Regions from separate parts of the Streptomyces sp. JN8 genome, predicted to be linked through region 1. Evidence: riboswitches for the same ligand, from Rfam matches in the RefSeq annotation. Region 1 holds a riboswitch; each other region holds the start of a gene.
The links. A riboswitch is a leader RNA that binds a small molecule or an ion and turns the genes downstream of it on or off. The one in region 1 is predicted to bind cobalamin.
Positions count from the first base shown of each region.

Region 2: it holds a riboswitch for cobalamin, as region 1 does, so the genes downstream of both, ACY0MR_RS27770 (cobalamin biosynthesis protein) here and metE (5-methyltetrahydropteroyltriglutamate--homocysteine S-methyltransferase) in region 1, are expected to answer to the same signal.
Region 3: it holds a riboswitch for cobalamin, as region 1 does, so the genes downstream of both, ACY0MR_RS32350 (energy-coupling factor ABC transporter permease) here and metE (5-methyltetrahydropteroyltriglutamate--homocysteine S-methyltransferase) in region 1, are expected to answer to the same signal.
Region 4: it holds a riboswitch for cobalamin, as region 1 does, so the genes downstream of both, ACY0MR_RS12960 (ribonucleoside-diphosphate reductase subunit alpha) here and metE (5-methyltetrahydropteroyltriglutamate--homocysteine S-methyltransferase) in region 1, are expected to answer to the same signal.

Region 1 covers NZ_CM147852.1:720,917-723,105, reverse strand. Annotated here, with positions in the region: gene metE (5-methyltetrahydropteroyltriglutamate--homocysteine S-methyltransferase) at 1-1,330, opposite strand, end outside; cobalamin riboswitch at 1,499-1,725, opposite strand; gene ACY0MR_RS03200 (M64 family metallopeptidase) at 1,880-2,189, opposite strand, start outside.
Region 2 covers NZ_CM147852.1:6,309,054-6,311,242, forward strand. Annotated here, with positions in the region: gene ACY0MR_RS27765 (cobyric acid synthase) at 1-87, opposite strand, end outside; gene ACY0MR_RS27770 (cobalamin biosynthesis protein) at 84-1,073, opposite strand; cobalamin riboswitch at 1,105-1,246, opposite strand; gene ACY0MR_RS27775 (hypothetical protein) at 1,360-1,581, opposite strand; gene ACY0MR_RS27780 (anion permease) at 1,594-2,189, opposite strand, start outside.
Region 3 covers NZ_CM147852.1:7,320,587-7,322,775, reverse strand. Annotated here, with positions in the region: gene ACY0MR_RS32355 (PTS-dependent dihydroxyacetone kinase phosphotransferase subunit DhaM) at 22-477, shown strand; cobalamin riboswitch at 586-792, shown strand; gene ACY0MR_RS32350 (energy-coupling factor ABC transporter permease) at 822-1,520, shown strand; gene ACY0MR_RS32345 (energy-coupling factor ABC transporter substrate-binding protein) at 1,517-2,008, shown strand; gene cbiQ (cobalt ECF transporter T component CbiQ) at 2,015-2,189, shown strand, end outside.
Region 4 covers NZ_CM147852.1:3,035,480-3,037,668, reverse strand. Annotated here, with positions in the region: gene ACY0MR_RS12960 (ribonucleoside-diphosphate reductase subunit alpha) at 1-1,083, opposite strand, end outside; cobalamin riboswitch at 1,216-1,347, opposite strand; gene ACY0MR_RS12955 (GNAT family N-acetyltransferase) at 1,403-1,903, opposite strand; gene mctP (monocarboxylate uptake permease MctP) at 2,025-2,189, opposite strand, start outside.

The sequences.
Region 1 (2,189 bases):
TGGTGGGCAGCAGCGGCAGACCGAGGTGCGCGCGCTGGGCGGCGGCCCGCTCGGCGTACGGCTGGGAGCGGCGGCCGTCCGCGTCGGTGATCGCGGCGGTGCGGGCGCGTACGGCCGGGTCGCGGGTGAGGGCGGAGTCGGCGCGGGAGGCCAGGTCGGCGCGGTTGGCGGCCAGTTCGGCGGTGATCGCGTCGGTGCCCTTCGCCAGGCCCTCGGCGAGCGTGACGACCTCGGTGGTCTTCTGCCGGGCGAAGGCGAGCCAGCGCCGGACCTGCGGGTCGATGTCGCGCTCGACGTCCGCGTCCAGCGGGACGTGCAGGAGCGAGCAGGACGCGGCAACGTCGACCCGGTCGGCGAGACCGAGCAGGGTCGCGAGGGTGGCCAGGGACTTCTGGTAGTCGTTGATCCAGATGTTGCGGCCGTTCACGACGCCCGCGACCAGCCGCTTTCCGGGCAGTCCGCCGACGCCCGCGAGGTCGTCGAGGTTGCCGGCGGCGCGCTCGGTGAAGTCGAGGGCGATCCCGTCCACCGGTGCCGCCGCGAGCACCTTGAGGGCGTCGCCGAGGCGGTCGAAGTAGGAGGCGACGAGCAGCCTGGGCCGGTCGGTGAGCGCGCCGAGATCGCGGTAGGCGCGGGCGGCGGCGTTCAGTTCGGCCGGGGTGCGGTCCTGGACGAGGGCGGGCTCGTCCAGCTGGACCCACTCGGCGCCCGCCGCGCGCAGGTCGGCGAGGACCTCCGCGTAGACGGGCAGCAGCCGGTCGAGGAGGGTGAGCGGGTCGAAGTCCTCGGCCACCCCGGGTGCGGGCTTGGCGAGCAGCAGGTAGGTGACGGGTCCGACGAGGACCGGGCGGGCGGTCAGGCCGAGGGCGACGGCCTCCTTCAGCTCGGCGACCTGCTTCGCCGAGTCGGCGCTGAAGACGGTGCCGGGGCCGAGCTCGGGGACCAGGTAGTGGTAGTTGGTGTCGAACCACTTGGTCATCTCCAGCGGCGCGACGTCCTGCGTGCCGCGGGCCATGGCGAAGTAGCCGTCGAGCGCGTCCGCCTCGACGGCGGCGCGGTGGCGCGCGGGGACGGCGCCGACCATGACACTGGTGTCCAGGACGTGGTCGTAGTACGAGAAGTCACCGGTCGGCACCTCGTCGATGCCGGCCTCGGCCAGCTGCCGCCAGTTCGAACGGCGCAGGTCGGCGGCGGTGGTCCGGAGGGCGTCGGCGGTGACCCGGCCCTTCCAGTAGCCCTCGACGGCCTTCTTCAGTTCGCGGTTCCCACCCTGGCGGGGGTAGCCGTACACGGTGGCCCGTGCGGCCGCGGCTGCGGGCTTCGCTGTCACGGAACTCTCCTTCGCGAGATGTGTCCAGAGACATCCCGGGCGACGGGACGCGGGCGCGAAGGGAACGACAGGACGCGCGGACCACGTCACGGGAGAAGACCGTGCGTGCCGCTCGCTGTGTACGCCGACCCGCCCACGAGGTCACCGGAATGTCCGCGCGCGGAATCGTCCGCGTGCGGGCAACGGGCAGGTCTTCGGACTCGCGGGCACGCTCTCCGGCCTGACCGGAGGACACCTACTGGCCGTCGCTTCCCAGGACCGTTGTCCGGTCCCAGTGCGTATGACGGCGGTCGTTCCCGCTCACCGCTGCGGGGCAGTCCCGGATTCCCACCGGGTTCCCTCTTACGACGCATCCCGCCTGGCGGACGGGGCGAACCAGCTGCCCGGCCAGACTAGGGTGCCGGATCACCCGGGGGCGAGCCCGCGTCCACCATACGGACGCTGAAATGAGACGGGTGGCCGAGTCGCGCCGGTGCGGAGACGGCGGCGAGGGCCCCCCGTCGACGGCGGGACACCGTCGGCGGGCGGACGGGCGCGGCCGGTCCTCCGTCAGAACCGGATCGTCCAGCTGACCGTGGACCTCATCGTCCGGGCGATGCCGCGGTCCCGGACCGAGGGGCTGCGGTCCTCGGCGGTGAGGGACAGGGTGTGCTTCCGGAGGTCGAGCAGCCTCAGGGACAGGTCGGACACCCGGACCCGGGTGCGCCCCGCGAGGGGCTTCACCTCGCGCCCGTCCAGGTACCAGCGGACCGTGAGCTGACGCCCGTCCGCCCCCGCCAGCCGGGGCACCAGGGCCGTGACGGTGTCGCCCCTGCGCAGCGTGCGGTCGGTGGCCGTGACGGGGGAGGCGATGCGCGCC
Region 2 (2,189 bases), 5.6 Mb from region 1:
GACCAGCCAGCGGCAGATGCCGGCCGTCACGACGCTCTTGCCCGCGTCGGACGTGGTCCCGGCGACGAGCAGACCCCCGCCCCTCATGCGTTCCTCCGCTTCCGGGCCGGCGCGCCCAGGGCGCCGGATATCAGGCGGCCGCCGACACAGGCGGCCAGGGTGAGTGCGGTGACCCGCCGCGACAGGCGCACGGCCCGGTCGATGTCGGCCACCTCGACGTCCCTGCCCCCGCCGTTGAGCACCGGCCGGTGCTCGACCCGGCCGCCGTACGCCAGGGTGCCGCCGAGGCGTACGCCGAGGGCGCCCGCGAACGAGGCCTCGACGGGGCCCGCGTTGGGGCTGGGATGCCGCGCGGCGTCGGCCCGCCAGGCGCGCAGCGCCCCGCGCGGGTTCCCGCCGGCGACGGTCGCCAGGGCGGCCGTCAGCCGGGCCCCGGGCCAGCCGGCCACGTCGTCGAGGCGGGCCGAGGCCCAGCCGAAGCGGCGGTGCCGGGGCGACCTGTGGCCGACCATGGCGTCGAGGGTGTTCACGGCGCGGAAGCCGACGAGGCCCGGGACGCCCGCGACCGCGCCCCAGAAGAGCGCGCCGACCACGGCGTCGGAGGTGTTCTCGGCGACCGACTCCACGACGGCGCGGGCCATCGCGGGTCCGTCCAGGGACTGCGGGTCGCGACCGCAGAGGTGGGGCAGCCGCTCCCGGGCCACCTCCAGGTCTCCGGCGGCGAGCGCCCCGCCGATGGCCCGGGCCTCCCGCCCCAGGGTCGTACCGCCGACGACCGCCCACACGGAGGCGGCGGTCAGGGCGACGGCGGCGGCCGGCCGGTTCCGTACGGCCCGGGCGGCGAGCGCCCCGAGGGCGACGGTGGATCCGGCGCAGACGGCGGTGTGCAGGGCGCCCCAGCCGCGGTGGTCGTGGTGGAGGCGGTCCTCGACCGCGGCGGCCGCCCGGCCGAACGCGGCGACGGGATGCCCGCGGCGGGGGTCGCCGACGAGCAGGTCGACGGCGAGACCGGCGGCCGCGCCGTACGCGAAGACGCCGGGGGAGGTGAGGCCGGTTCTGCTGCGGCCGGGCATGGCGCATGTCCTCACTCAGGGTCCGCGCCCTGGATCGACGTGACCGGCGGCGAGAGTTCCTGACTCCCGGACCCTCGGATCCGGTCACAGTGGCGGGACCGCGCCGGATTCGCACCGGACTTCCTCTACTGCCGCCGTAATGGCCCCGGCAGTCCACCACGCCCCGAGAACAGCCGTCAACTCACCCTTGACCTGCACCGGGTCACTGTGCGGAGCACCACAGACACGACGGCGGGGCGGCCCGCACCCGAAGGTGCGGACCGCCCCGCCGGCCGGGTGCGGACCGTCAGACGACGATCAGGTAGATGCCGTACGCGACGGCCGCCGCGCACAGCGCGAAGCAGGCGTACGCGGCGGTACGGGCCAGAGCCGCGGAGCCTCCGCGGGCGGCGGCCTCCTCCTGCTTGGTGAGGCCGACGATGCCGAGGGTGAAGAGGCCCACGAGCGCGACGGTCGCCACGAGGCTGACTCCGAAGACGGAGCCGAGAGCTGCCCAGTCGATCTTCATGTCGTTCGTTCCTTAGACCGCGGCGGCGGGGGCCGGGGGAGCGGTCGGGTCGGTGGGGGCCGGCGCGGGGATGGTCGTCCGGAGCTCCTCGTCCGCGACGGCGGCGACGGAGCCGGCGGGCGGCGGCGGGGTGACGGCGGCCATGGCGGTGGTCACGACGCCCGCGGGCTCGCCGTCGAGGTCGTCGTCGGTGACGTTGTTGTGGTCGACCGGCTTGCGGCGGGAGAGCGACCAGATGACGGCCGAGCCGACGACCAGGAGGACGGCGACGGCGGCGATGCCCCAGGGGCCCTGCTTGGTGAGGAACTCGGCACCGGCGCCGACCAGGGCGGCGGCGGGCAGGGTCAGGCCCCAGGCGACGAACATCCGGGTGGCGGTCGACCAGCGGACGACGCCGCCCTTGCGGCCCAGACCGGCGCCCATCACGGCACCCGAGCAGGACTGGGTGGTGGAGAGGGAGAAGCCGAGGTGCGAGGAGGCGAGGATGACCGTCGCGGCGCTGGTCTGGGCGGCGAAGCCCTGCTGCGGCTGGAGGTCGGTGAGGCCCTTGCCCATGGTGCGGATGATGCGCCAGCCGCCGAGGTACGTGCCGAGGGCGATGGCGACAC
Region 3 (2,189 bases), 6.6 Mb from region 1:
GGGACGGACGGTGTGGGTGGCGTGAGTCGTACCGACGGTGTGCGTGACGTGAGCGGGACCGGCGGCACGGGCCGCGGCCGCCCGGTCGGCATCGTGCTCGTGTCGCACAGCGCGGCCGTCGCGGCCTCCGTCGCCGAGCTGGCCCGCGGGCTCGCCGGGGGCGGCGACCTCGCCCCGATCGTGCCGGCCGGCGGGACCCCCGACGGCGGTCTCGGGACGAGTTCCGAGCTGATCTCCGAGGCGGCGAAGGCCGCCGACCGCGGCGCGGGGGTGGCGCTCCTCGTCGATCTGGGGAGTGCGGTGCTGACCGTGAAGGCCCTCCTCGCCGAGGGCGACGAACTGCCCGAGGGCGCCCGGCTCGTGGACGCGCCGTTCGTCGAGGGGGCGGTCGCCGCCTACGTCACCGCCGGCGCCGGCGGGGACCTGGACGCCGTGGCGGCCGCCGCTGCGGAGGCGTACGCGTACCGCAAGGACTGACGGAGGGAGCGCCCCCGCGGTCGTCCGGTGCCGCCCGGGCCGACTGCGGGGAGTGAGCGCGGGGCCGCGCCCGGTACCGGCCGTGTTGTGATCCAGCAGGTCAACGCACTAATGTCGCAGGGCCTTGGTGTACGGGAAACCGGTGCAGTACCGGTGCGGCCCTCGCCACTGTGATCGGGAGGTCCGGCTCCACCCCCGCGGGGAACGCCCTCGGGGAAGCCACTGGACCACGTCGGGAGACCGTCGTGGTGTGGGAAGGCGGAGTCGGACGGAATGACCGTCAGCCAGGAGACCGGCCAGGGTGCGTTGTCCATCCACGAGGTGCTGGAGAGGGTCTCCCAACCATGCATATAGCCGAGGGGTACCTACCCCCTGTGCACGCGGCCGCCTGGGGCGTCGCGTCCGCGCCGTTCGTCGTCCACGGGGTCCGCGCGCTGACCCGCGAGGTGCGGTCCAACCCGGAGTCCACGCTGCTGCTCGGCGCCGCCGGCGCCTTCACGTTCGTCCTGTCGGCACTCAAGTTGCCCTCGGTGACCGGCAGCTGCTCCCATCCGACCGGTACGGGTCTGGGAGCGATCCTGTTCAGGCCGCCGATCATGGCGGTCCTGGGGACCATCACCCTGCTGTTCCAGGCCCTGCTGCTCGCCCACGGCGGCCTGACCACGCTCGGCGCGAACGTCTTCTCGATGGCGATCGTCGGGCCGTGGGCGGGCTACGGCGCCTACGTGCTGCTGCGCCGGTTCGGCGCGCCGCTGATGGTCGCCGTGTTCTTCGGCGCGTTCGTCGCCGACCTGTCGACCTACTGTGTGACCAGCGTCCAGCTGGCGCTCGCCTTCCCGGACCCGGGCAGCGGCATCCCCGGCGCGCTCGCCAAGTTCGGCGGGATCTTCGCCGTGACGCAGATCCCGCTCGCCGTGAGCGAGGGCCTGCTCACCGTGCTGGTGATGCGCCTGCTCACCCAGTCCAGCAAGGGCGACCTGGTCCGGCTCGGCGTCCTCGCCGGGCGCACGTCGGAGCGACGCGAGGAGGCGGCCGCGCGATGAGCCGGAACGCGAAGATCAACACCCTGCTGCTGCTCGTCGTCGCCGCGCTCGCGGTGCTGCCGCTCGCCCTGGGGCTCGGCGACCACAAGGAGGAGCCCTTCGTCGGGGCGGACGCGGAGGCCGAGACCGCGATCACGGAGCTGCGGCCGGACTACGAACCGTGGTTCAGCCCGCTGTACGAACCCCCGTCCGGGGAGATCGAGTCCGCGCTGTTCGCCCTGCAGGCCGCCCTCGGCGCCGGCGTCCTGGCGTACTACTTCGGCCTGCGCCGCGGCCGTCGGCAGGGGGCGGCGCGAGTCGTCGCGGAGGGGTCCGGAACCGACGTGGCCGACGGGGCCGACGGGGCCGGGGCCGGTGCGGCCGACCTGCCCGGGGCCGGCGCACCCGGAGCCGCCGGAGCCTCCCGGGCCGCCACGACGGCGGCCGAGAGCGGTACCGGCGGAGGGCCGGCCGCCGGTGGAGGATCCGGCCGCGGACCGGGCGCGTAACCGCGGATGCTGCCGATCGACGCGGCGGCGCACAGCAGTCGCTGGCGCCGCCGCCATCCCGCCGAGAAGGCGTTCCTCGGCTTCGGTCTCACCCTGTGCGCGGTCGGCCTGCCGCCGTGGCCGGGCGCGCTGCTCGTGGCGGCGGCCACGCTCGCGGTGCTGCTCGGTCCGGCCGGTGTGC
Region 4 (2,189 bases), 2.3 Mb from region 1:
CACGTCCGCCGGGGAGAACAGCGACCACTCGCCGTCGGCGTTGACCCGGCGCATGAACTCGTCCGGGATCCAGTGCGCGAGGTTGAGGTTGTGCGTGCGGCGCTGGTCCTCGCCGGTGTTGTCGCGGAGCTCCAGGAACTCCTCGATGTCCGCGTGCCAGGTCTCCAGGTAGACGGCGGCGGCGCCCTTGCGGCGGCCGCCCTGGTTCACCGCGGCGACGGAGGCGTCGAGGGTCTTCAGGAACGGGACGATGCCGTTGGAGTGCCCGTTGGTGCCGCGGATCAGCGAACCGCGGGCCCGGATGCGGGAGTAGGAGAGGCCGATGCCGCCGGCGTGCTTCGAGAGGCGCGCGACCTGGTGGTAGCGGTCGTAGATGGAGTCCAGCTCGTCCTGGGGGGAGTCCAGGAGGTAGCAGGAGGACATCTGCGGGTGGCGGGTGCCGGAGTTGAAGAGCGTGGGGGAGGACGGCAGGTAGTCGAGCCGGCTCATCAGGCCGTAGAGGGCGGCGACCTCGTCGAGCGCGCGGACGCTGTCGTCCTCGGCGAGGCCGCAGGCCACGCGGAGCATGAAGTGCTGGGGGGTCTCGATCACCTTGCGGGTGATCGGGTGGCGCAGCAGGTAGCGCGAGTAGAGGGTGCGCAGGCCGAAGTAGCCGAAGCGGTCGTCGCCGGCCGCGTCGATCGTCGAGTCGAGCCGGTCCGCGTGCTGCGCCACGAACTCCGCGGTGCGGTCGGCGATCAGGCCCTCGCGGTGGCCGACGGCGACGGAGGCCGAGAAGGAGAACGAGCCCTGGCTCGCGGCCTCGTCGGCGATGGTGATGGTCAGGAGCCGGGCGGCGAGCCGGGAGTACGCCGGGTCCTCGGCGATCAGACCCGCGGCCGCCTCGGTGGCCAGCTCGCGCAGTTCCGCCTCGTCCGCGGCGGCGCTGCGGCCGCGGAGCGCGGCGGCGGCGACCCTGCCGGGGTCGGTGTCGGGGAGGTCGGCGGTGAGGTCGGTCAGGGTCCGCAGCAGCACGGTCCCGGGGCCGTCGCTCTCGACCGCGGAAGCCTCGGCGGAAGCCGGATCGGCAGGCGCGATGGTCACGTGGGGGCTCTCCCTCGCTCGGCTCGGGGCCGCGGCGGGGGGAGGAGGGCACGCGGGGGTCCGGACGCCGGACGCGCTGTGTCCACCGGCCCACTCCGCGAGGCCCGGAAGTCATCGGCACCCGGAACGATCGGACCGGGTGCGCTGCCGGCAGGTCCTCGGACTCACCTCGTCCGAACACGTCGTATCCGTACGAAGCACACCGTTGCGGGACAGTTCCGGATTCGCGCCGGATTCCCCTGCGTCGACAGCGAGCACGAGCATACATGTGGGGGGCTCCGCTTGCGGAACCCCCCACATGTTGTGTCGCGCCGGGGAGTCAGAACTCCAGGGCGTAGGTGCGCAGAGAGTGATCGGGGATCGGTTCCCAGTCCCGGTGGGGCGTGCGGACGAAGCCCAGGCGCTCGTAGATCCGGTGCGCGGAGACCATCGTGGCGTCCGTGGACAACACGATGCGGCGGCACCCCGGGAGGGCCTGCGCCCGCTCGATGCAGGCCCGTACGAGGGCCTCCCCGACGCCCCGGCCGCGGGCCTCCCGGGAGACCACGAGCATCCGGAACTCGGCCTCGCCGTCCACGGCGATGTCCGCCCACGGGGTGTTGCCGGTGGCGAAGGTCACCCCGCCGAGCAGCCGGTCGTCGGCGTCCTCGGCGAGCAGCACCTCGCTCTCCCGGGCCCGCCGGGCCGTGTCCCGGAGCACGTGCAGATACGAGTCCTCCGCCCCGTACTTCAGCAGCCCGTCGCTCAGATAGGTCCCCGCGGTGAGCTCACCCAGCGCCTCGTAGTCCTCGGGCCGTACCGCCCTGATCGTGAAGTCCATGAGGGCAGTGTGCCTCCGGCGGGCCGACCGGCGTCAGGGCGGTCCACGGGACGGGCCGCCCCGCCTCCGGGGAGGCGGGGCGGCCCGTGGGTGCCGCGACGGCCGGGGTCCGGCCGGGCGGTCAGTGGGTCTCGGCTCCCACCTTCGGGAGCTTCGTGTCGACCCCGCGGTCGCCCGCGTCGGCCGTGTAGTCCTCCGGGGAGGTCTCGTCGACGCCCTCGGGGGCCTTCACGGCCTTGAGGACGAAGGTCAGGACGACCGTGACGAGGACGTTGAGGAGGAAGGC